4 regions of the Blastococcus sp. SYSU D00868 genome follow, and region 4 is predicted to be linked to each of the others. Evidence: riboswitches for the same ligand, from Rfam matches in the RefSeq annotation. Region 4 holds a riboswitch; each other region holds the start of a gene.
The links. A riboswitch is a leader RNA that binds a small molecule or an ion and turns the genes downstream of it on or off. The one in region 4 is predicted to bind cyclic di-AMP.
Positions count from the first base shown of each region.

Region 1: another riboswitch for cyclic di-AMP. It lies ahead of ACI79F_RS11195 (NlpC/P60 family protein); the one in region 4 lies ahead of ACI79F_RS10775 (C40 family peptidase).
Region 2: another riboswitch for cyclic di-AMP. It lies ahead of ACI79F_RS07395 (LysM peptidoglycan-binding domain-containing protein); the one in region 4 lies ahead of ACI79F_RS10775 (C40 family peptidase).
Region 3: another riboswitch for cyclic di-AMP. It lies ahead of ACI79F_RS03100 (hypothetical protein); the one in region 4 lies ahead of ACI79F_RS10775 (C40 family peptidase).

Region 1 is NZ_JBJGZO010000010.1:68,480-73,059, forward strand. It holds gene ACI79F_RS11185 (PHA/PHB synthase family protein) at 1-1,229, shown strand, start outside; gene ACI79F_RS11190 (hypothetical protein) at 1,290-1,460, opposite strand; cyclic di-AMP (ydaO/yuaA leader) riboswitch at 1,857-2,007, shown strand; gene ACI79F_RS11195 (NlpC/P60 family protein) at 2,024-2,581, shown strand; gene ACI79F_RS11200 (hypothetical protein) at 2,633-3,001, opposite strand; gene ACI79F_RS11205 (protein NO VEIN domain-containing protein) at 3,273-3,701, shown strand; gene ACI79F_RS11210 (TetR family transcriptional regulator) at 3,983-4,567, shown strand.
Region 2 is NZ_JBJGZO010000006.1:67,909-72,488, reverse strand. It holds gene ACI79F_RS07405 (MMPL family transporter) at 1-915, opposite strand, end outside; gene ACI79F_RS07400 (TetR/AcrR family transcriptional regulator) at 922-1,515, opposite strand; cyclic di-AMP (ydaO/yuaA leader) riboswitch at 1,763-1,915, shown strand; gene ACI79F_RS07395 (LysM peptidoglycan-binding domain-containing protein) at 1,923-2,915, shown strand; gene ACI79F_RS07390 (zinc-dependent alcohol dehydrogenase family protein) at 3,222-4,244, shown strand; gene ACI79F_RS07385 (hypothetical protein) at 4,384-4,580, opposite strand, start outside.
Region 3 is NZ_JBJGZO010000002.1:280,346-284,925, reverse strand. It holds gene ACI79F_RS03105 (phosphoenolpyruvate carboxykinase (GTP)) at 1-1,365, opposite strand, end outside; cyclic di-AMP (ydaO/yuaA leader) riboswitch at 1,765-1,920, shown strand; gene ACI79F_RS03100 (hypothetical protein) at 2,213-3,199, shown strand; gene ACI79F_RS03095 (helicase-related protein) at 3,241-4,580, opposite strand, start outside.
Region 4 is NZ_JBJGZO010000009.1:132,110-136,689, reverse strand. It holds gene ACI79F_RS10790 (transglycosylase domain-containing protein) at 1-366, shown strand, start outside; partial or broken gene ACI79F_RS10785 (YhjD/YihY/BrkB family envelope integrity protein) at 408-1,127, opposite strand; gene ACI79F_RS10780 (hypothetical protein) at 1,244-1,552, opposite strand; cyclic di-AMP (ydaO/yuaA leader) riboswitch at 1,794-1,886, shown strand; gene ACI79F_RS10775 (C40 family peptidase) at 1,922-2,998, shown strand; gene ACI79F_RS10770 (DUF2568 domain-containing protein) at 3,158-3,535, shown strand; gene ACI79F_RS10765 (hypothetical protein) at 3,516-4,058, opposite strand; gene ACI79F_RS10760 (DUF3817 domain-containing protein) at 4,274-4,580, shown strand, end outside.

The DNA of each region.
Region 1 (4,580 bases), on a different contig from region 4:
GCGTCGTCCGCGGGCTCGGCCGGATGCTGGAGGACGTCCGGAGCAACGGCGGGATGCCCGCGCTGTGCGACCCGGCCGCGTTCACCGTCGGCCGGAACCTCGCGACCAGCCGCGGCGCCGTCGTCTACCGGGACGACGTCGTCGAGGTCATCCAGTACGCGCCGACGACGGCCGAGGTGCACGCCCGCCCGCTGCTCGTCATCCCGCCGGTGATCAACCGCTACTACCTGTTCGACCTCCGCGAGGGGCGCAGCTTCGTGGAGCACGCCGTCGGCCGCGGCTTCTCGACGTTCATCGTCAGCTGGCGCAACCCCGGCAGGCAGCACGCGCACTGGGACCTGGACACCTACACCGAGCGGCTGCGGCGGGCGGTGTCGGTGGTCCGGCAGGTCACCGGCTCCCCCGACGTCAACACGGTCGGGTTCTGCGCCGGCGGCATCCTGCAGACCCTGCTGCTCAACCACCTCGCGGCGATGGACGACGCGAGCGTGCACAGCGCCGCCTACGGCGTGACCCTGCTGGACTTCGGCGAGCGCGCCCCGATCGGCGCCTTCGCCGGCAAGTTCGTGACCGGCCTGGCCCGGCGGGTGTCGCGGGCGCGCGGCGTGCTCGGCGGCAGGTCGCTGGGGTCGGTGTTCAGCCTCATGAAGCCCGGCGACCTGGTCTTCGACGGCCTGGTGAACCAGTGGCTGCAGGGCGAGCCGGTGCCGGCCTTCGACGTCCTGGCCTGGAACGCCGACGCGACCAACCTGCCCGCCCGGCTGCACGACCAGTTCCTGCGGATCTTCCGCGACAACACCCTCGTCCAGCCCGGCGCGGTGACCGTGCTCGGCACCCCGGTGGACCTCGGCGAGATCACCGTGCCGACGTTCGTCACCGGCGCGGTCACCGACCACCTCACCCCGTGGCGCGGCTGCTACCGGACGACGCGGCTGCTGTCCGGGCCGAGCACGTTCGTGCTGAGCAACGGCGGCCACATCCAGAGCCTGGTCAACCCGCCGGGCAACCCGAAGGCCCGGCACTGGGTCGGCGGCGAGACGGTCGCCGACCCCGAGGAGTGGCGGGCCGGCGCCGAGGAGCGGATCGGCAGCTGGTGGGAGACGTGGGCCGACTGGACGGCGGTGCGCTCCGGGCCGCGGGTGCCGGCGCCGGCCGAGCTGGGCAGCGTCCGGCACCCGGTGCTCGACCCGGCGCCCGGCCTCTACGTGCGCGACCGCACGCCCGCCTGACGCGCAGCGACCCCCGCCCGGCGGGTGCCGGACGGGGGTCGCTGCGCGAGGTGCGGTCGATCAGTGCACGGGCCCGCGCCCGCGCCCGGCGCCGCCGCCGCGCTTCTTGTTCTGCTCGCCGATCTTGGCGATCATCTGCTTGATCTTCTCCTGGTTCTGCGGCTTGCGCGCCTCCTGGACGAGCTTCGCCGCAACGCCCGAGGCGATGAGCTTCCGGAACATGCCGGCCATCTGGGATCTCCTCCTGTCGTGGACCGTGTCGTGTCGCTGGACCGTCTCGGGTCCGTCGGACCGTCGATGCCCGGTCGGGGATCGGATCAACCGCCGGGTGCACTCCGGCGACGTCCTGCCCAACGGCCGGTGACGCTGGGTGGTGCCGGTGCGGCGTGTCGGCGATCGGCGTGCCGCCCCGCGCGGCGCGGGCCGGCGGGTCTCGATACGCGCAGGTCCGCCCAGGTCAGGCCGGGGTTCGGGACGCTGACACGCCACGGAACCGGACGCGGTCGCCAGGCGTGTCCGGCCCCGCTCGCCCGGATGTGGGGCGGAAGGGGCGGTCCTACGGTCATCGCGTCCGTCGGGGCCACAACCCGTCGCTGAAGAGCTGGCGACACCCGGCGGACCCGCCGAACCGGGCACGGGCCGCAGCGCCCGCCCGGGCCGGGGACCCACGGTGAGCACTGGGGTGAAGCCTGCGCTCGGACGTCGTCGTCCGGGCGGGGCCGGGCGATTCCCGCGTCCGAACCCGACAGCTAACCCGGTAGGCGGATCCGGAGAACAAGGAGAACCCGCCGTCCATGGCGATCGTCCGCACGTCCTCGCACGCCCGCATGCCCCGCTCCGCCCGAGCCGCCGTCGTCGCCCTGGCGGCCGGCGCCGGTCTCGCGCTGACCCCGTCCGTCGCCTCGGCCAACGCCGTGCCGGCCGCCGTCCCGGCCACCGTGCCCGCCGCCGTCCCGGCGGCGGTGCCCGCGTCGGTGCCGAGCTACGCCGCGCCGACCCCGGCGGCCCAGCGGGCGGTCGACACCGCGCTGGCCCAGGTCGGCAAGCCCTACGCCTGGGGCGGCGCCGGCCCGAACAGCTTCGACTGCTCCGGGCTGGTCCAGTACGCCTACCGGTCCGCCGGCATCAACCTGCCGCACTCCTCGCGCATGCAGTCGCGGATCGGCCTGCCCGTCAGCCTGTGGCACATGCAGCCCGGTGACCTGCTGTTCTTCTACAGCCCGGTCGGCCACGTCGGCATGTACATCGGCAACGGGATGATGGTCCACGCCTCGACCTACGGTCAGCCCGTCAAGGTGGTCTGGGCCGGATCGGTGCCCGGCTACGTCGGATCGGCCCGCCCCGCCTGGTGAGCACCTCCCCGGAGCCCCGTCCGCGCCGTCGCGGCCGGGGCCCCGGGGCGCTCAGCCGCAGGGGGAATGCGGCTGGTCGGCGGGGGCCAGCGAGAACACGGCGTCCGGGTCGCGCGGCCACGAGGTCAGGAACAGGTAGCCGAACCGGGTGTTGAGGTGCGCCTCGGGCCCGGCCTCGACCACGGCCCGCGCCAGCGTCGTCGGCGCGTGGTTGCGGTAGCGGGCGAGCCGGTCGCCGTCGGCCAGCGTGACGACGTCGTCGTCCACCCCGAGGACGAACACCGGCCGCCAGTCGGCGAGCCCGCCGGTGTGGCAGAGCAGGATCGTGCTCCGGTGCGGCGAGTGCCCGGCCGCCCGCCGGGAGCAGGTGCTCCCGGTCGCGAGGCCGGGTCGAGGCATCGGGTTCACGTCGTTGGGCACGGTGTCCTCCCCCAGGTGGTGCTGTCGGCGACGGTCCTCCCCCGCCCGCGCGCGGGCATGCGCCGGACCGGGCCGGGACCACGACGACGGGTGACGCGCTCCCCCGCCCGGGTGGCCGGCGCCCGGCCGGCGTGACGCTGCGCGACCACGCGCGGACGCCGCGCCGCCCGGCGGGCCCGTCCGTGACGTAGCGCGACGAACTCCCGCCTCCCGGCGCGGCGGCGGGTGTAGGACCACTGCGTCCACCCCGCCGAGACCCAGCGGAGCAGCGATGTTCCTCACCGACACCCCGATCGTGGAGCACTCCGCCGACCCGACGGCGGTGCAGGACGCGGCGATCGCGTTCGTCCTCGCGCAGGAGGCGGCGGCGGGCCGGGCGGCCCGCGACGTCCGCGGCAGCCGCACCCCCGGCGACGTCGTCAGCGGCGACCGCACCGTGGAGGTGCGTGCGGTCCCCGGCTCGGTCCGCGGTGAGGACGTGTGGCTGGAGTCGCGGCTGTACGACATGGCCCGCGCCCACCCCGACCGGTTCTGGTTCTACGTCGTGGAGAACACCGGGCAGGGCGACCCGGCGGCGTTCCGGCTGCTGCGCCTCGGCGGCGAGCCGCTGCAGCGGATGCTCGAGCAGGCGACCAAGCGCCGCTACTACGCCGTCCCGGTGCCGGCGGGGTTCGGCGAGGAGCCGGTCGTCGCCTCCTGACCGCCGCCGGCGGGCGGACCGCCGAGAAGGCCGGCACGGCGCCGATCAACCCGAGCGCGGCGATGCCGATGGCGATGCCGATGGCGATGCCGATGGCGATGCCGACCTGCCGGAACGTCCGAGTGCCCCCCACCGCCATGCGGGATCGCTCCGGCGCCCGGTGAACAGGACGTGAGGTCGAAACCCGGACGCAGTAAGAACTTGTACTGGGTACAGGTTCGGGTCTAGCGTCGGCGCCCATGAGGAGATCGGCGGACGATGCGCAGACCCAGCGCTGTCCCGTGTCCGCCGTCATGGGGCTGCGGGAGCGCAAGAAGCTCGCGGCCTGGCGCCTCATCCGGGCGACCGCGCTGCGGCTCATCGGCGAGCGCGGGTTCGACGCGGTCAGCGTGGAGGACATCGCCGCCGAGGCCGGGGTCTCGCGGACGACGTTCTTCAGCTACTTCCCCAGCAAGGAAGCCGTCGTCTTCGACCTGGACCCCGAGGAAGTACGCCAGTGGCGGAACCTGCTGGAGAACTGTCGTACCGACTTGCCACTCTGGGACGCGCTGACCGACCTCGCGTTGGGCCTGGCGCGGATCCTGGCCGAGCGGCTGCCGCTGCAGAAGCGGCTGCTCGAGCAGTCCCCGGGGTTGTGCCGGTCGGCGCGCGGTGCCTGTGACGGCTTCGAGCCCGAGCTGCGCGAGTGGCTGGGCCGGCGCTGTCCGGACGCCGACGACGTGCGGACCGCCCTGGTCCTGAACACCGCGCTGGCCGCGATCACCACGGCGGTCGACGCGTGGGACCCCGACCAGCCCTTCGAGGAGTTCCTGCAGCTCGTGAGCGACTGCCTGCGCTGGGCCGGCGCAGGACTCGCCACTCCCTGACGCACCGCGCACC
Region 2 (4,580 bases), on a different contig from region 4:
CTGGGTGAGGAACGGGATGCCGACGACCGAGAGGCCGGCCAGGGCGATCACGACGGTGAGGCCGGCGGTGACGACCGCGGAGCCCGCGGTCCCCACGGCGGTGCCGATCGCGCTGCCGACGTCCGCGCCGCGGCGCAGCTCCTGCCGGTACCGCGTGATGATGAACAGGGCGTAGTCGATGCCCACGGCCAGGCCGAGCATCGCGGCCAGGATCGGCGTCGTGGAGGACAGGTCGACGAACCCGGTGGCGATCGTGACGCCCAGGACGCCGATGCCGACGCCGACCACCGCGGTGAGCAGGTTCATCCCGGCGACGAGCAGCGAGCCGAAGGTGACCGCGAGGACCACGAGGGCCACGACGACGCCGACCACCTCGGCCGGGCCGCCGACGTGCGGCGGCGCCTGCACCGCCTCACCGCCGACCTCGACGGCCAGCCCGGTGTCCGCGGCGTCGGCGACGGCGGCCAGCAGGGCGTCCCGCTGCTCGGGGGTCACCTCGCCGGGCTGCGCGTCGTAGCTGACGGTGCTGTAGCCGATGGTCGGCTGCGCCGAGTTCACAGCCGGGTTCTGCGGGTCGAACGGGTCGGTGGCCCCGGTGACGCCGGGCAGCTCCCCCAGCGCGGCGACCGTCTGCGTGACCGCGGCGGCGTTGTCCGGCGTCGCCAGCGTCTCGCCGTCCGGGGCGGCGAACACCACCCGGGCCGTGGCGCCGCCGGCCGCGGAGCCGAAGCGCTCGTCGATCCGCTCCAGGGCGTTGGTCGACTCCTGGCCGGGGATGGAGAAGCTGCCGGTGGTCTCGCCGGAGAGCGTCACGGCACCGACGCCTCCCCCGACGAGCAGCACCAGCCAGACGAGCACGACCGGCAGCCGGTGCCGGTGCGAGAGGGCCCCGAGTCGGGACAACAGGACAGCCATGCGGGATCAGGCCTCCACCTGGTGGGGTGCGGGGAGAGGGGCGGCGGGACGGCGGTGGCCGAGCGCGTCGAGACAGGTGGCGACGATGTGCGGCCGCCACGCGGTGGTCGCGTCCTCGGCGTGGGCCGCCAGCGTGAGCACGGCCAGGGCGGCGAGGGCTCCGACGACGCGGACGAGCCGCTCGGGCTCCGCCCTCTCCTGATCGACGCCGAAGGCGCGCAGCACCTCCGCGCTCGCCGCCGCCGGCTCCTCGGGAGCGGGCCTGGGGTCGGTGGCCGGGGCGAGCATCAGCGCGACGATGCCGGGGTGGGCCAGGGCGAGGTCCACGAGGATCTCGAGGGCCCGCAGGTCACGCTCGCGGCCCGGCGGGAGGTCCGCCACCGCGCCCCCGACCCGGCGCCCCATCCCCTCGGCGTGCGACAGCACGGCCTCGTACAGCGCGTCCTTGCTCGGGAAGTGGTGCAGCAGCCCCGCCTTGGACAGCCCCACGGCGGCGGCCACGTCCTGCACCGACGTCTTCGCGAAGCCCCGGCGGGCGAACAGCGCCGCGGCGCGGTCGAGGATCCCCTCGTCCACCTGCTGCCGGAACGGTCGCGCCACGCCTCCACGGTAGGCGTGACCGACCGATTCGGTCGGTAAACCGGCCGAAGCGGTCGGGTGAGGTGGGTCACCCGCCGCGCCCGAACGCGTGGCCGGTGGGTTTCATCACGGTTTGGCAACACGCCGTGTCGAACTGCCCGGTTCGCCAGAAGTGATCTGCGTCACGACGACAGTCGACATGACGACTCGTAGCGTCTTGGCTGCGCTCCGCACAGAGGGCGTGACGGCCGGGCCGCCCAACCCTGCCCACCGGCCGTCTCCGACATCCCTTGGGGCAGGGGTGGGGGACCCACCGGTTCCACGGCGTGCACGCACGCCTCGGGGTGAAGCCGCAGCACGCGGCCGGGCACCGATCGCCCGAACCCGACAGCTCACCTCACCGGCGGTGATCGGAGATCACAGCACCCGTGTCCAAGCACCGCGCAGCCCGTTATGTCCGCACCAAGAAGGCCCTCTCCCGGGCGCCCATCGCCGCCGGCGCCACCCTCATCGGGCTCGGCGTCCTCGGCACCCCGGCGGCCCAGGCCTCCCCCACCACCCCCGACCACACCGGCGGCGAGACCCACGAGCGGCCGCACACCTGGGCCGACTCGTCGTCGGCCTCCCCGGAGACCTACCGGGACACCACCGACACCTACGGCCGGCACGCCGCCCCCGACGGCACCTACACCGTCGAGCGCGGTGACACCGTCTCGCGGATCGCCGCCTCCTTCGACCAGCCGTGGCGCGAGCTCTACCAGCGCAACGTCGTGGTCATCGGCGCCGACCCGAACCGGATCTACCCCGGGCAGGTGCTCGCCCTGACCGGCGCGGCGCCCGAGGCCCCGGCGACGACCGGCCCCGCCGGCGACTCGGCCCCGCTGGCCGAGACGACCGCCGAGGCCGCGCCGGCCCCGGAGGCGGCTCCGGCCCCCGAGGCGGCGCCGGCCCCGGCCCCCGCGCCCGCCCCGGCGCCGGTCCCCGCGCCCGCCCCGGCCCCGGCCCCCGCGCCGGCTCCGGAGCCCGCTCCGGCGCCCGTCGCCCAGGTCGCCTCGGCGATCGCGCACATCAGCAACACCGCCGGCGCGATCAAGCCGCAGGCACAGAACGCCGCGAACGCGGTGGTGTCCAACGTCCCGGGCGCCGCGTCCATCACCCTCGGCGGCACCCGCGCCAGCGCGGTCGACCCGGGCGGCCACCCCTCCGGCCTGGCCATCGACTACATGGTCATGTCGAACGCCGGCCTCGGCGACGCGATCGCCCAGTACCACCTGGACCACTGGGACGAGCTCGGCGTGGAGTACGTCATCTGGCAGCAGCGGATCATCACCTCGCCGGGCGGCGCCTGGAAGGCGATGGAGAACCGCGGCAGCGCGACCGCCAACCACTTCGACCACGTGCACGTGAACTACCGGGGCTGAGCCCGGCAGCACTGCGCGACGACGGCCGCCCGGTCCCTGGACCGGGCGGCCGTCGTCGTCCCGCGGCGGGCGCCGGCCAGGTCGCGTCGGCGGCGTCGCGCACCTGCTGCGCGGTGGCCGCCCAGCCGGCCAGCAGCGCGCGCCCGTCCTCGGCCGGGGTGCCCGGCTCGGCGGTGTGGTGCGGCCGCCTGTCGCCGGTGGGGGGCGTGGCCGTACCCCCAGGGACCCGACCTCCCGCGCACGCGTCCCGGGGCGTTCCGTGGGCACCGACGCACCACCAGCCCACAGCACGAGGAGCACCCACCCATGCGAGGAGCCGTTCTCCACGCCCCCGGCGACGTCCGCGTCGAGGACCGCCCGGACCCGCGGATCGAGCAGCCCACCGACGCCGTCATCCGGCTGGCCGCCACCTGCGTGTGCGGCTCGGACCTGTGGCCCTACCGCGGCGCCGAGACGGTCGCGGGCCCGGCGCCGATGGGCCACGAGTACGTCGGCGTGGTCGAGGAGGTCGGCGGCGAGGTGTCGACCCTGCGGCCCGGCCAGTTCGTCGTCGGCTCGTTCTTCGCCTCCGACAACACCTGCGAGATCTGCCGGGCCGGCTACCAGTCCCGCTGCGTGCACGCCCACCCCATGGGCGCCATTGGCACGCAGGCCGAGTACGCCCGCGTCCCGCTGGCCGACGGCACGCTCGTCGCCACCCCGGAGACGCCGGACGCCGACCTGGTCCCCTCCCTGCTGGCCGCCTCCGACGTGCTCGGCACCGGCTGGTTCGCCGCCGTGGCCGCCGAGGCGGGGCCCGGCAAGACGGTCGCGGTCGTCGGGGACGGCGCCGTCGGCCTGCTCGGCGTCCTCGCCGCGGAGCAGCTCGGCGCCGAGCGCATCGTCGTCTTCAGCCGGCACGCCGACCGGCAGCGCCTCGCCCGCGAGTTCGGCGCCACCGACGTGATCACCACGCGCGGGGACGAGGGCGTCGCCGAGCTGAGGGAGCTCACCGGCGGGCTCGGCGCGCACTCGGTGATCGAGGCCGTCGGCACCCAGGAGTCGATGATGCAGGCCGTCCGGGCCACCCGGCCGGGCGGGCACGTCGGCTACGTCGGCGTCGCCCACGACGTCGCGCTGCCCGGCGACGAGCTGTTCCTCTCCGGCGTCCACCTGCACGGCGGGCCGGCGCCCGTGCGCCGGTTCCTGCCCGACCTGATCGGCCGGATCACCGACCGCGCGATCGACCCGGGCCGGGTCTTCGACCTCGCCCTGCCGCTGGAGCAGGCCGCCGAGGGCTACCGCGCGATGGACGAGCGCCGCGCGATCAAGACCCTGCTGACCGTCTGACACCCGCCACGTCAGCGCCGACCTCGTGCACGTCACGCCCGGCGCGTGCACGCACTGGCACCGCCACCCGCTGGGCCGGACCGTGTCCGTGACGGAGGGCGGCGCGGCGCCCCTGCGCTGACCCGCGGGGCGGCAGGGGTCACCCCACCAGGGACTGGAGGGCCTTCGCCGAGAGCAGCCGGGCCCACCACGGCCGCCGGGGAGCCGGCGGGGCGGGCCGGGTGCGCCGCCACAGGCGACGCGCCGGGCGCACCGCCATGGCCCCGCCCTTCATGCTGACCCAGCCACCGGGGCCCATCTGCACCACCGCCTTCGCCCCGCTGGGGCGGGCGGCCA
Region 3 (4,580 bases), on a different contig from region 4:
GGTGGCCTCCGCGCCCAGGGTCAGGCCATCGTAGACGCCCTCGGCGAGGTCGGTGATCGCGCGGATCAGCGGCTCGCGGTCACGGGTGCGGCCACCGAAGATGATCGCGTCGACCGGCACGCCCTTGGGCGTGTCGAAGTCCGGGGCCAGGTTGGGCACGTTGGCCAGCGTGGTGGTGAAGCGGCTGTTCGGGTGCGCCCAGGGGGCATCCTTCTCCGCCTCGGACCGCTCGCTGATCAGCTTGCCCTGCCAGTCGCGCCACCCGGTGACGTCGGCCGGCGGCTCGGGGCTCTTGCCCTCCCACCAGACGTCGGCGGTCTGCTCGTTGTAGGCGACGTTGGTGAAGATCGTGCCGGTGCCCTCGCGGATCGCCTCGACCGCCGTGGGGTTGGTCGCCTCGTTGGTGTCCTTGGCGACACCGAACACGCCGTACTCGGGGTTGATCGCGTAGATCTTCCCGTCCTCGGGGTCGACGCGCAGCCAGGCGATGTCGTCGCCGTAGAACGTCACGTGGTAGCGGTCGCCGAGGATGTCGGGGGCCAGGGTCATCGCCAGGTTGGTCTTGCCCGACGCGCTCGGCATCCCGCCGCAGATGTGGTACTTGCGACCGGTCTGCTTGTCGGTGATCCCCAGCAGCATGAACTGCTCGGCGAGGAACTCCCCGGAGCGCCAGCCGTCGTAGGCGCCCTGGCGCAGGCCGTGGGCGATCTTCCCCAGCAGCGCGTTGCCGCCGTAGGAGGAGCCGAAGTGCAGGATCGTGCGCTCGTCGGCGACGGTGACGAAGTAGCGCTGGTCGTCCGGGGTGCCGTGACCCAGGTTCTCCAGGTCGCCGGTGACGTGCACGCCGCGGACGAAGCTGTCCTGGTCGGCGAGGTCGTTGACGAACTCCACGCCGACGCGCGCCATGCGGTTCATGTGCAGCACGACGGTGCGGGTGTCGGTCAGCTCGACGCCGGTGGCGTACTGCTCGAGCGGCGACCCGGGCGGGGCCATGAGGTAGGGGACGACGTACATCGTCTTGCCGGCCGAGGCGCCCTTCATGCGCTCGGTCAGCAGCGGGCGCATCTCCGAGGCGGGCTTCCAGTTGTTGTAGACGCCCTTGTCGGACTCGTTGTTGGTCGCGACGACGGTGCGCTCCTCCGACCGCGCCGTGTCCTTCGGGTGACTGCGGGAGTAGTAGCGGCCCTCCCCGGCGGGCAGCAGCTCACCGGCCTCCAGCGCCTCCTGGACCAGGCGGGCGTCGTCGGAGGCGTGCACCACCTCCACGCGGGCGGCACCGGTGTGCTCTGCCCACTGGCGGACGAAGTCGCGGACGCGACTGTTCTTCACCCCTGCTTCGTCGAGCACGGCGTCAACGGCTGCCACGACTTGCACCTCTCCCTCGCGGGTCATCCGTTCACCGCGCCTCCCGACGTGCGCGCTGCGGCCCGCTGCGTCGGGAACTTACCGATCCCGCCCCGGCCGATTGACAGCAGTGGGGCCGATGTCACTCCTTCCGGCCGCCCTTCTCGGCCGCCACCTGCGCCCATAGGTCGTCTGGGACGTCTACCGGGCCCGCCGTGCCTCCCGGGCCGCCCGTCCGCTGTGTTCTCGGCCACAGCCGGGCGCGGTGGCGGGCCGGTGCCCTACACGGTCAGCGGCCCGAACCGGCGTACCGGCGCCGCGTGTCGGCTCCAGAACCGGCCGCGCCGGATTGTCACGACTCCATAACGCGATTACCGTTCCCGCCGTCCGTCCGGTCGTTGGTCCCCGACCGGGGAAGCCGGTCGGACGCCGCCGAGTCGCCCACGAGCCCCCTCGTGGCGAGCCGGGGACCCACCGCAGTACTGGGGTGAATCCCGTCCGGACGTGTCCGGAGGGGTAGGGCCGCTTCCCGCCCGAACCCGTCAGCTAACTCGGTAGGCGGCCGACGGAAGAACGGAGAGCCGCCGCATGGCGCGCCCCAGCATCGCTGCCCCGCATCCACGCCCCCGCTCCGGCCGGTCCCCTCGGGGCAGGGTGCGCCCGCGCAGCTGAGCACCCGCGGTCGTCGGTAGCCGACGCCGCTCCACCCCTGCACCCCGTCGAGCACCCGCGCTCGAGCGGCGCCCCGCCGCGTCCCGTGCACCGGTGGAGCCCGGCACCGCCGGCCGGCCTCGCCCGCCTGCACCCCCGCCCGCAGGCGCCCGTCCCCGGCGCGCCGCGGCACCCGCACCCCTGGAGTCCCCTCCTCATGCAGCACCGCAGCACCCCCTCGCCCCGCCCCACCCGGGCGGCGGCCCCCGAGACCGCGCCGCTTCCGGCCCCGCCGGCCGCGGCCGCGACCGAGCCGGCGACCGAGGTCCTCCACGTCCCCGCGCCCCGCCGGCGCCGCTCACCGGCCGCGCTGCGCCGCCGCCCCGGCGTCTACCTGGGCGTGGCCGCCGCGGGCGCGGTGCTCGTCCAGGTCCTGGTCGGCACCGACCCGGCCGCGCAGGCCGAGGCCGGGACGTCGGAGTCGGTCTCGGTCGCCGCGGCCCTCGGGCTGTCCGCGCAGAGCGCGCCGGCCACCGTCGAGCCGGACCTGCAGCAGCTGTCGGAGCTCACCGCCAGCCGCGGCACCCGCGAGGCGGCCGAGGTCGCCGCCGCGCAGGCCCAGCAAGCCGCCGACCAGGCCGTGCTCGACCGGCAGCGGGCCGAGGCGGAGGCCGCGGCCGCCGCGGCCGCCGCCCAGGCGCAGGCCGAGGCCGAGGCGGCGGCCGCCGCCGAGGCCGCCGCAGCAGCCGCCGAGGCGGCCGAGGCCGCCGAGGAGGAGGCCGCGGGGTCGGGGTCCTCGGGCGGCGGCAGCGCGGCCGCCGCAGGCAGCACCGCCGTCACCGCGGTCGCCCGCATCAACAACACGGCCGGGCCCGTCTCCGCGCGCGTGCAGGCCGCGGCGAACGCGGTCGTCAGCAACGTCCCGGGCGCCGGCTCCATCTCCCTGGGCGGCACCCGGCCCAGCGCGACGGACCCGCACGGCCACCCGTCGGGCAACGCGCTGGACTACATGGTCCTGTCCAACGCGTCGCTGGGCGACGCGATCGTCGCCTACCACGTCGCCCACTGGGACGAGCTCGGCGTCGAGTACATCATCTGGGAGCAGCGGATCCTGCAGTCGCCGGGCGGCTCCTGGTCCACGATGGCCGACCGGGGCGGCGTGACGGCCAACCACTACGACCACGTGCACGTGAACTACAACTGAGCCAGGGGCCGGGCGCGCACGCGCCCGGCCCCACTCGGTGCTCAGCCCCGGCGGGACCGCCCGCGCGGACCGCCCTGGCGCCCGCCCAGGGCACGGCCGGCGGCGCGTCCGGCGGCCCGGCGCCCGCCGGCGGCGGGACGGCGGTCGGCGTCGCCCCCGCCGCGGCCGGCGGGGCCGCTGCACGGGCGGCAGGTGGCGAACCGCGGGGCGACCGCGCGGCCGCACTCCCGGCAGGTCGCGCTGCGGACCGTCGAGATCGCGCCGGGCAGCAGCAGCGAGATGGCCTCGGCGCACTCCTCCTCGACCCAGGCCGCGTCGTCGTCCTCCAGCCCCGCCACGCCGGGGAAGCGGCGGAGCAGCGTCTGGGCGTCGCGGGCGGCCGCGGCGGCCTGCTCGTACTCCTCGACGGTGCCGCCGCGCGGGACGTCCGGCAGCAGCGTCTCCGGCGGGACCGGGAGTCCGGCGGCGTGCCGGAGGGCGGCGCGGGCCAGCGCGAGCCACCGGGTGCGGCGGGGCGGGTCGTAGTCGATCGCGAGGTCGACCAGCCGCCACACCGTGTCCAGGTCCCCGGCCGCGCCGAGCGGGCCGCGCAGGAGCGGCAGCAGCGCCTCGACCCGCAGCACCAGGCTGCTGACGTCGTCGGGCGCGACCGCCTCGTCGCGGGTGGCCGTCCGCGCCCACGCCATCCAACGGGTCAGCGCCTCCGGCAGGTCGACGGCCTCGATGGCGCCGAGGTCGGCCAGCTCCGGCCGCAGCCGGGGGGCCCGCTTCGGCAGGTCGCTGACGGCGTCGCCACGGGCCACCGCGGCGCCGGCGGCCAGCAGGCCCTGGTCCGGCCGCAGCCCGGGCACGCCGGTGAGCACCCCGACCTGCCCGTGCCCGGTGAGCCCGTAGCGGCCGGCCCGGCCGGCGATCTGCGCGGTCTCCCAGGAGCGGAGCGGGCGGACCCGCTCGCCGTCGAACTTCGTGGTCTCGGCGAAGAGCACGGTGGTGGCCGGCACGTTGATCCCGTGGCCGATCACGTCGGTGGTCACCAGGACGTCGAACTCGCCACTGGTGAACTGCTCGATCACCTCGCGGCGGGTGGCCGGCGGCAGGGCGCCGTACAGGACGCCGACCCTGCCCGGCCGGTGCGCGTGCAGCGCCGCGGCGACGGCGTAGACGTTCTTGCGGGAGAAGGCGACGACGAGGGTCTGCGGGCGGACCGTCTCCGGGCGCACCGGCGCACGCAGCACGTCCAGGCGGGACAGCCGCTTGTGGTTGACGACCGTGACGTGCTCGGCGTCGGACACCAGCGGCCGCAGCACCAGGTAGGCCTCGGCGGCGGAGATGAGGTGCATCTCCCGGTACTCGCCGGTGAGGAGCAGGCGCGCCCAGTGGT
Region 4 (4,580 bases):
GGCTTCGCGACCGCCCGGATCCGCGTCGACAGCGCCCAGGAGGCTGGCACCCTGGTGGGGACCAGCCCGCCGCGCGGCGGCCGGGCGGTGCCCGGCCAGGTGGTCACCATCCTGGTGAGCAACGGCGCGGACTACGTCGAGCCCGCGCCCGAACCGCCGGACCCGCCCGCCGGCGGTGGCGGCGGGGGTGGCGGCGGGGCGCCGTCACCGCAGCCCTCGCCGTCGCCGCCACCGGGACCCGCGCCGGGGCCGGCCCCCGAGCCGGAACCGGAGCCCGGCCCGGGCGGCGGTCCGGGCGGTGGCCCGGGCGGTGGCCCGGGCGGGGGGCCGGTGGCCCCCGGCGAGCCGCTGCCGCCGGACGGCTGACCCGGGCGGGCGGCCCGGCCCGCCGCCAGCCGCTCGTCGAGGGCCTGGGTGATGAGCCACCCGCCCAGCAGCACCAGGTGCAGCAGGAACAGCCACAGGGCCAGGGCGACCGCCGCGCCGACCGCGGTCAGGCCGCCGAACGGCGCGCCCAGGTCCAGCGGCAGGGACAGGAAGAACACGAACCCCTGCAGGAACCCGGACAGGCAGGCGGCGGTGAACAGCGACGCGCAGACCAGCGCCGGCCACCGCAGCCGGCCGGCCGCCACGACGCGGAAGCCCCACACCAGCGGCACGGTCAGCGCGAACAGCACCGAGTAGTAGCCGAGCGCGAACCGGCCGATCGCGGCCCCCGCGCCGGGGCGGGGAGCGAGCTCCGCCATGCCGCCGGCCGCCAGCAGCAGGGGGTACAGCAGCAGCGGGGTGACGACGACGAGCGGGAGCCCGAGCAGCCGGCCCCGCCAGCCGGTCAGGGTGTCCCGCCGGCGGCTGAACCGCAGCAGCGCCCGGCGCAGCCCCTCGCCGTAGAGCGAGAGCGGGACGAGGGCCAGCAGGAAGCCCAGGACGTCCATCCCCAGCCCGGCGTCCACCAGGTCGCGCACCACCCCCGGCGCGCCGAGCTGCTCGGGTAGCACCTCGGTCAGCCGGTCGGTCAGCCGGGAGACCTCGGCCCGCCCGGTCAGCAGACCGGTGAGCCGGACGGCGACCAGCAGCAGCGGGACGACGGCGATCCCGGCGTAGAAGGTCAGTCCCGCGGCGATCAGCGCGAGGTCGCGGCCGTGCAGCTGCTCGCGGACCGACGCGGTCAGGAAGCGGACCTCCGCGACGACCCGGGCCCGGGTCCACGCGGCCCCGGGCGGCGGTGGTGCCGGCGCCGCGCTCAGCCGGCGGACTCGGAGGTCTGCGCCCCCGAGGTCTCGGTGCCCCCCGAGGTCTCGGTGGCCCCGGAGGTCCCGCTGCCCGACGTCCCGCTGCCGGAGGAGTTGCTCCCGGACGACGCGGGCGCCTCGGAGGTCTGGGTCGGCGGGCCCTCGGTCTCCGCGCAGTCCCCGCTGTCCTCCGCCGTCCCGCACTCCTGCTCGTTGCGGTCGACGTCGGTGTTCCCGCCGCTGTTGCTGCACGCCGTGAGCGAGCCGGCGATCGCGAGGACGACGAGCGGGCGGGCCAGCGCCCGCCGGGAGATGCGCATGCGGGGGTGGTGCGCGCCGCGGCAGCTCCTGAAACCCGCGCGCGCCGGGCGCCAGCAGACCGGCCCGCCCCTCGCAATGTGGCGTTGATCGCTCACTGTGAGCGAACGAATTACACGCTGGTGATTGTCACGCCGCCATAACGGCCCTTACGGTCTGTGTGTCCAACGGGGCGCTCCGTCACTGAAGTGGGTGACACCCCGTGGACGCCGTCGAGCCGGCCGACCCCTCGGGGGACGCCGGGCCGGGGACCCACCGCAGTCCTGGGGTGCAGTGCACGCGGATCCACCGCGGGCACCGGGCGAACTCCCGCCCGAACCCGTCAGCTAACCCGGTAGGCGGCCGTCGGAGAAACGGAGAGCCGCCTCCCCATGGCGACCCCTGAGCGCGCCTTCCCCGCGCGCCCGCACCGCGCCCGCCGGGCGCTCCTCCTCGCCTCCTCCGTGGGCGTCGCCCTCGGCGTGGCGCTCGTCCCGGCCCCCGCGGCCGCCGAGGAGCCGGGGACCGCCGCCGAGGCCGCCGAGCTCATGGCGGCCCGCGGCCACGAGCTCGAGGCGGTGACCGAGCAGTTCAACGAGGCGCGCGAGCAGCTGGCCGCGCTGCAGGCCACGGCGGCCGAGGCCACCGCCGCCGCCGACGCCGCGCAGGCGCAGGTCACCACGGCCCAGCAGCAGGTGCGCGGCGTGGCCCGCAGCGCCTGGACGGGGCAGAGCGGCGGGTCCCTCGCGGCGCTGCTGACCAGCGACTCCGCCGAGGAGTTCATCGACGCGGTGAACGTGCTCGACATGGTGGCCGACCACCAGAACGGCGTCCTGAGCACCGCGGTGACCGCCAGCGACGCCGCGGCCGCCGCGCGCGCCACGGCCGACCAGGCCGCCGCGCAGGCGCAGGAGACCTACGACGCCGTCGCCGCGCAGCAGGCCTCGCTCGAGGCCGAGATCGCCGAGTACCGGGCGGACTTCGAGCGGCTCACCGCCGCCGAGCAGCAGGCCGCCCTGGCCGCCTCCGCCGCCGCGCACGCCGAGACGTCGGCCAGCCGCGACGACCGCGAGTCCCCGGCGGCCGCCCCCTCGGCCCCGGTCGTGGCCAGCAGCGACGCGGCCCAGATCGCCATCGACACCGCCATGGCCCAGCGCGGCAAGCCCTACGTCTGGGCCGCCGCCGGCCCGCGCTCCTACGACTGCTCCGGCCTGACGCAGTACGCCTACCGCGCGGCCGGGATCAGCCTGCCGCACTCCAGCCGGATGCAGTCCCAGATGGGCCAGGCCGTCTCCCGGGCGGACCTGCGCCCCGGTGACCTGGTCTTCTTCTACAGCCCGGTCAGCCACGTCGGCATCTACATCGGCAACGGCCAGATGGTGCACGCGCCGACGTCCGGGGACGTCGTCAAGGTCGCCAGCATCGACTCGATGGGCGGCTACGCCGGCGGCCGCCGGATCGCCGGCTGAGCCCTCCGGGGCCCTCCCCGGCTCCTCCGCAGTCCGACCCGCAGCCCCGGCCGCCCCGCGCGGCCGGGGCTGCGGCGTCCCGCCCTCTTGACTGCACCGCTCTCTTCTGTGAACACTGCTCTCGAAACGACACGGTGATCGCAGAAGAGGGAGTCCGACGTGGTGGAGACCTGGCAGTGGACCTGGGCGCTGGCCGCCTTCGCCGCCGAGCTGGCGGCGCTGGTCGTGTTGTCCCGCTGGGGCCTGGCCGCGGGGCCGGCCGGCGCGGGCCGGGTGCTGCTCGCCGTGGCGCTGCCGCTGGCGGCCGCCGTCCTGTGGGGGCTCTTCGCCGCGCCCCGGTCGGTGGTCGACGTCCCGCTGCTCGCCGTCCTGACGAAGGTCGTCGTCTTCGGTGCCGCCGTCGCCGCGTTGTGGGCGAGCGGGTCGCCCCGCCTGGCCGCCGTCCTCGGCGTGGTCGCCGTGCTGAGCGCGGTGCTGTCCGGTCCCGTGGTGCCGGAGCCGGCGCCGGTGGTCGCCGTCAGCTCCCCGGCTCGCTGACGGACTGGAGCAGCCCCCAGACGAAGCGGGCGCGGCGGCCGTCGGGCAGCGCGACGTCCCAGTGCGCCGGCGCCGGGGCGCCCACGTGCGAGGCCCCGGGCACCGCCGCGACGTCGTCCACCACGTGCTGCCAGACCAGCAGCCGGTCCGCCCGCGCCCGCGGGACGCCCGAGTCCGGTCCGCGCACCAGCTGCTCGTCCAGGACCTCGCCGCCCGGGCCGCTCACCACCCGCCAGCGCAGCTGCGGCCACAGCGGCAGCGGCCACTGCCGCAGCTCCAGCTCCAGGTCGCCGTGCCGGCGCGGGACGCAGGTGTCGGGCGGGCCGAGCACCGCCGTCCGCAGCGCCAGGCCGCGCGGCGCCCGCGGGCTGTGGTGCAGCGCCTGCCAGCGGGCGTGCGCCGCGTGCGCGGCCCCGCGGGTGGCCGACAGCCGCGGCAGCGCCTCGGCGACCAGGTCGGGACGGACGTCGGCCATCCGGCGCAGCAGCACGAGGCAGAACTCCCGCCGCGCCAGCCCCCGCACCCCGCCGACCCTGCCACGCCGCGGGAGCAGCTCGCCGTCACCGGGCAGCGCTCCCGTCGCGTCGCGGCGCGACAGCAGCGCCGGGGGATGACGGTGAGGGCGCGCCGCCCGCCCCGGGACCGGCCCTGCCGCGGAGGTCACACCCCCGGACGGGGACCCCGCGGGCGGGCCGGCCGTTGGCACCGGGAGGAGACCGCCCGCTCGAGAGGGAGCCGATGACCCCGCGCACCGCCGTCCTGCTGTTCCGCGCCGTCGCCGTCACCGAGGCGCTGACCTGGGTGGGGCTGCTGGCCGGCATGTACGTCAAGTACGTGCCCGAGACCACCGAGCTGGGCGTGCAGGTCTTCGGCCCGATCCACGGCGGGGTGTTCGTCCTCTACGTCGTCGTCTCCCTGCTGGCGGCGCGGCTGCTCGGCTGGTCGAAGGGGACGACGCTGCTCGCCCTGGCCGCCTCGGTGCCGCCGTTCGCCACGGTCGTGTTCGAGGTGTGGGCCCGCCGCACCGGGCGGCTCGGCGCGGTCG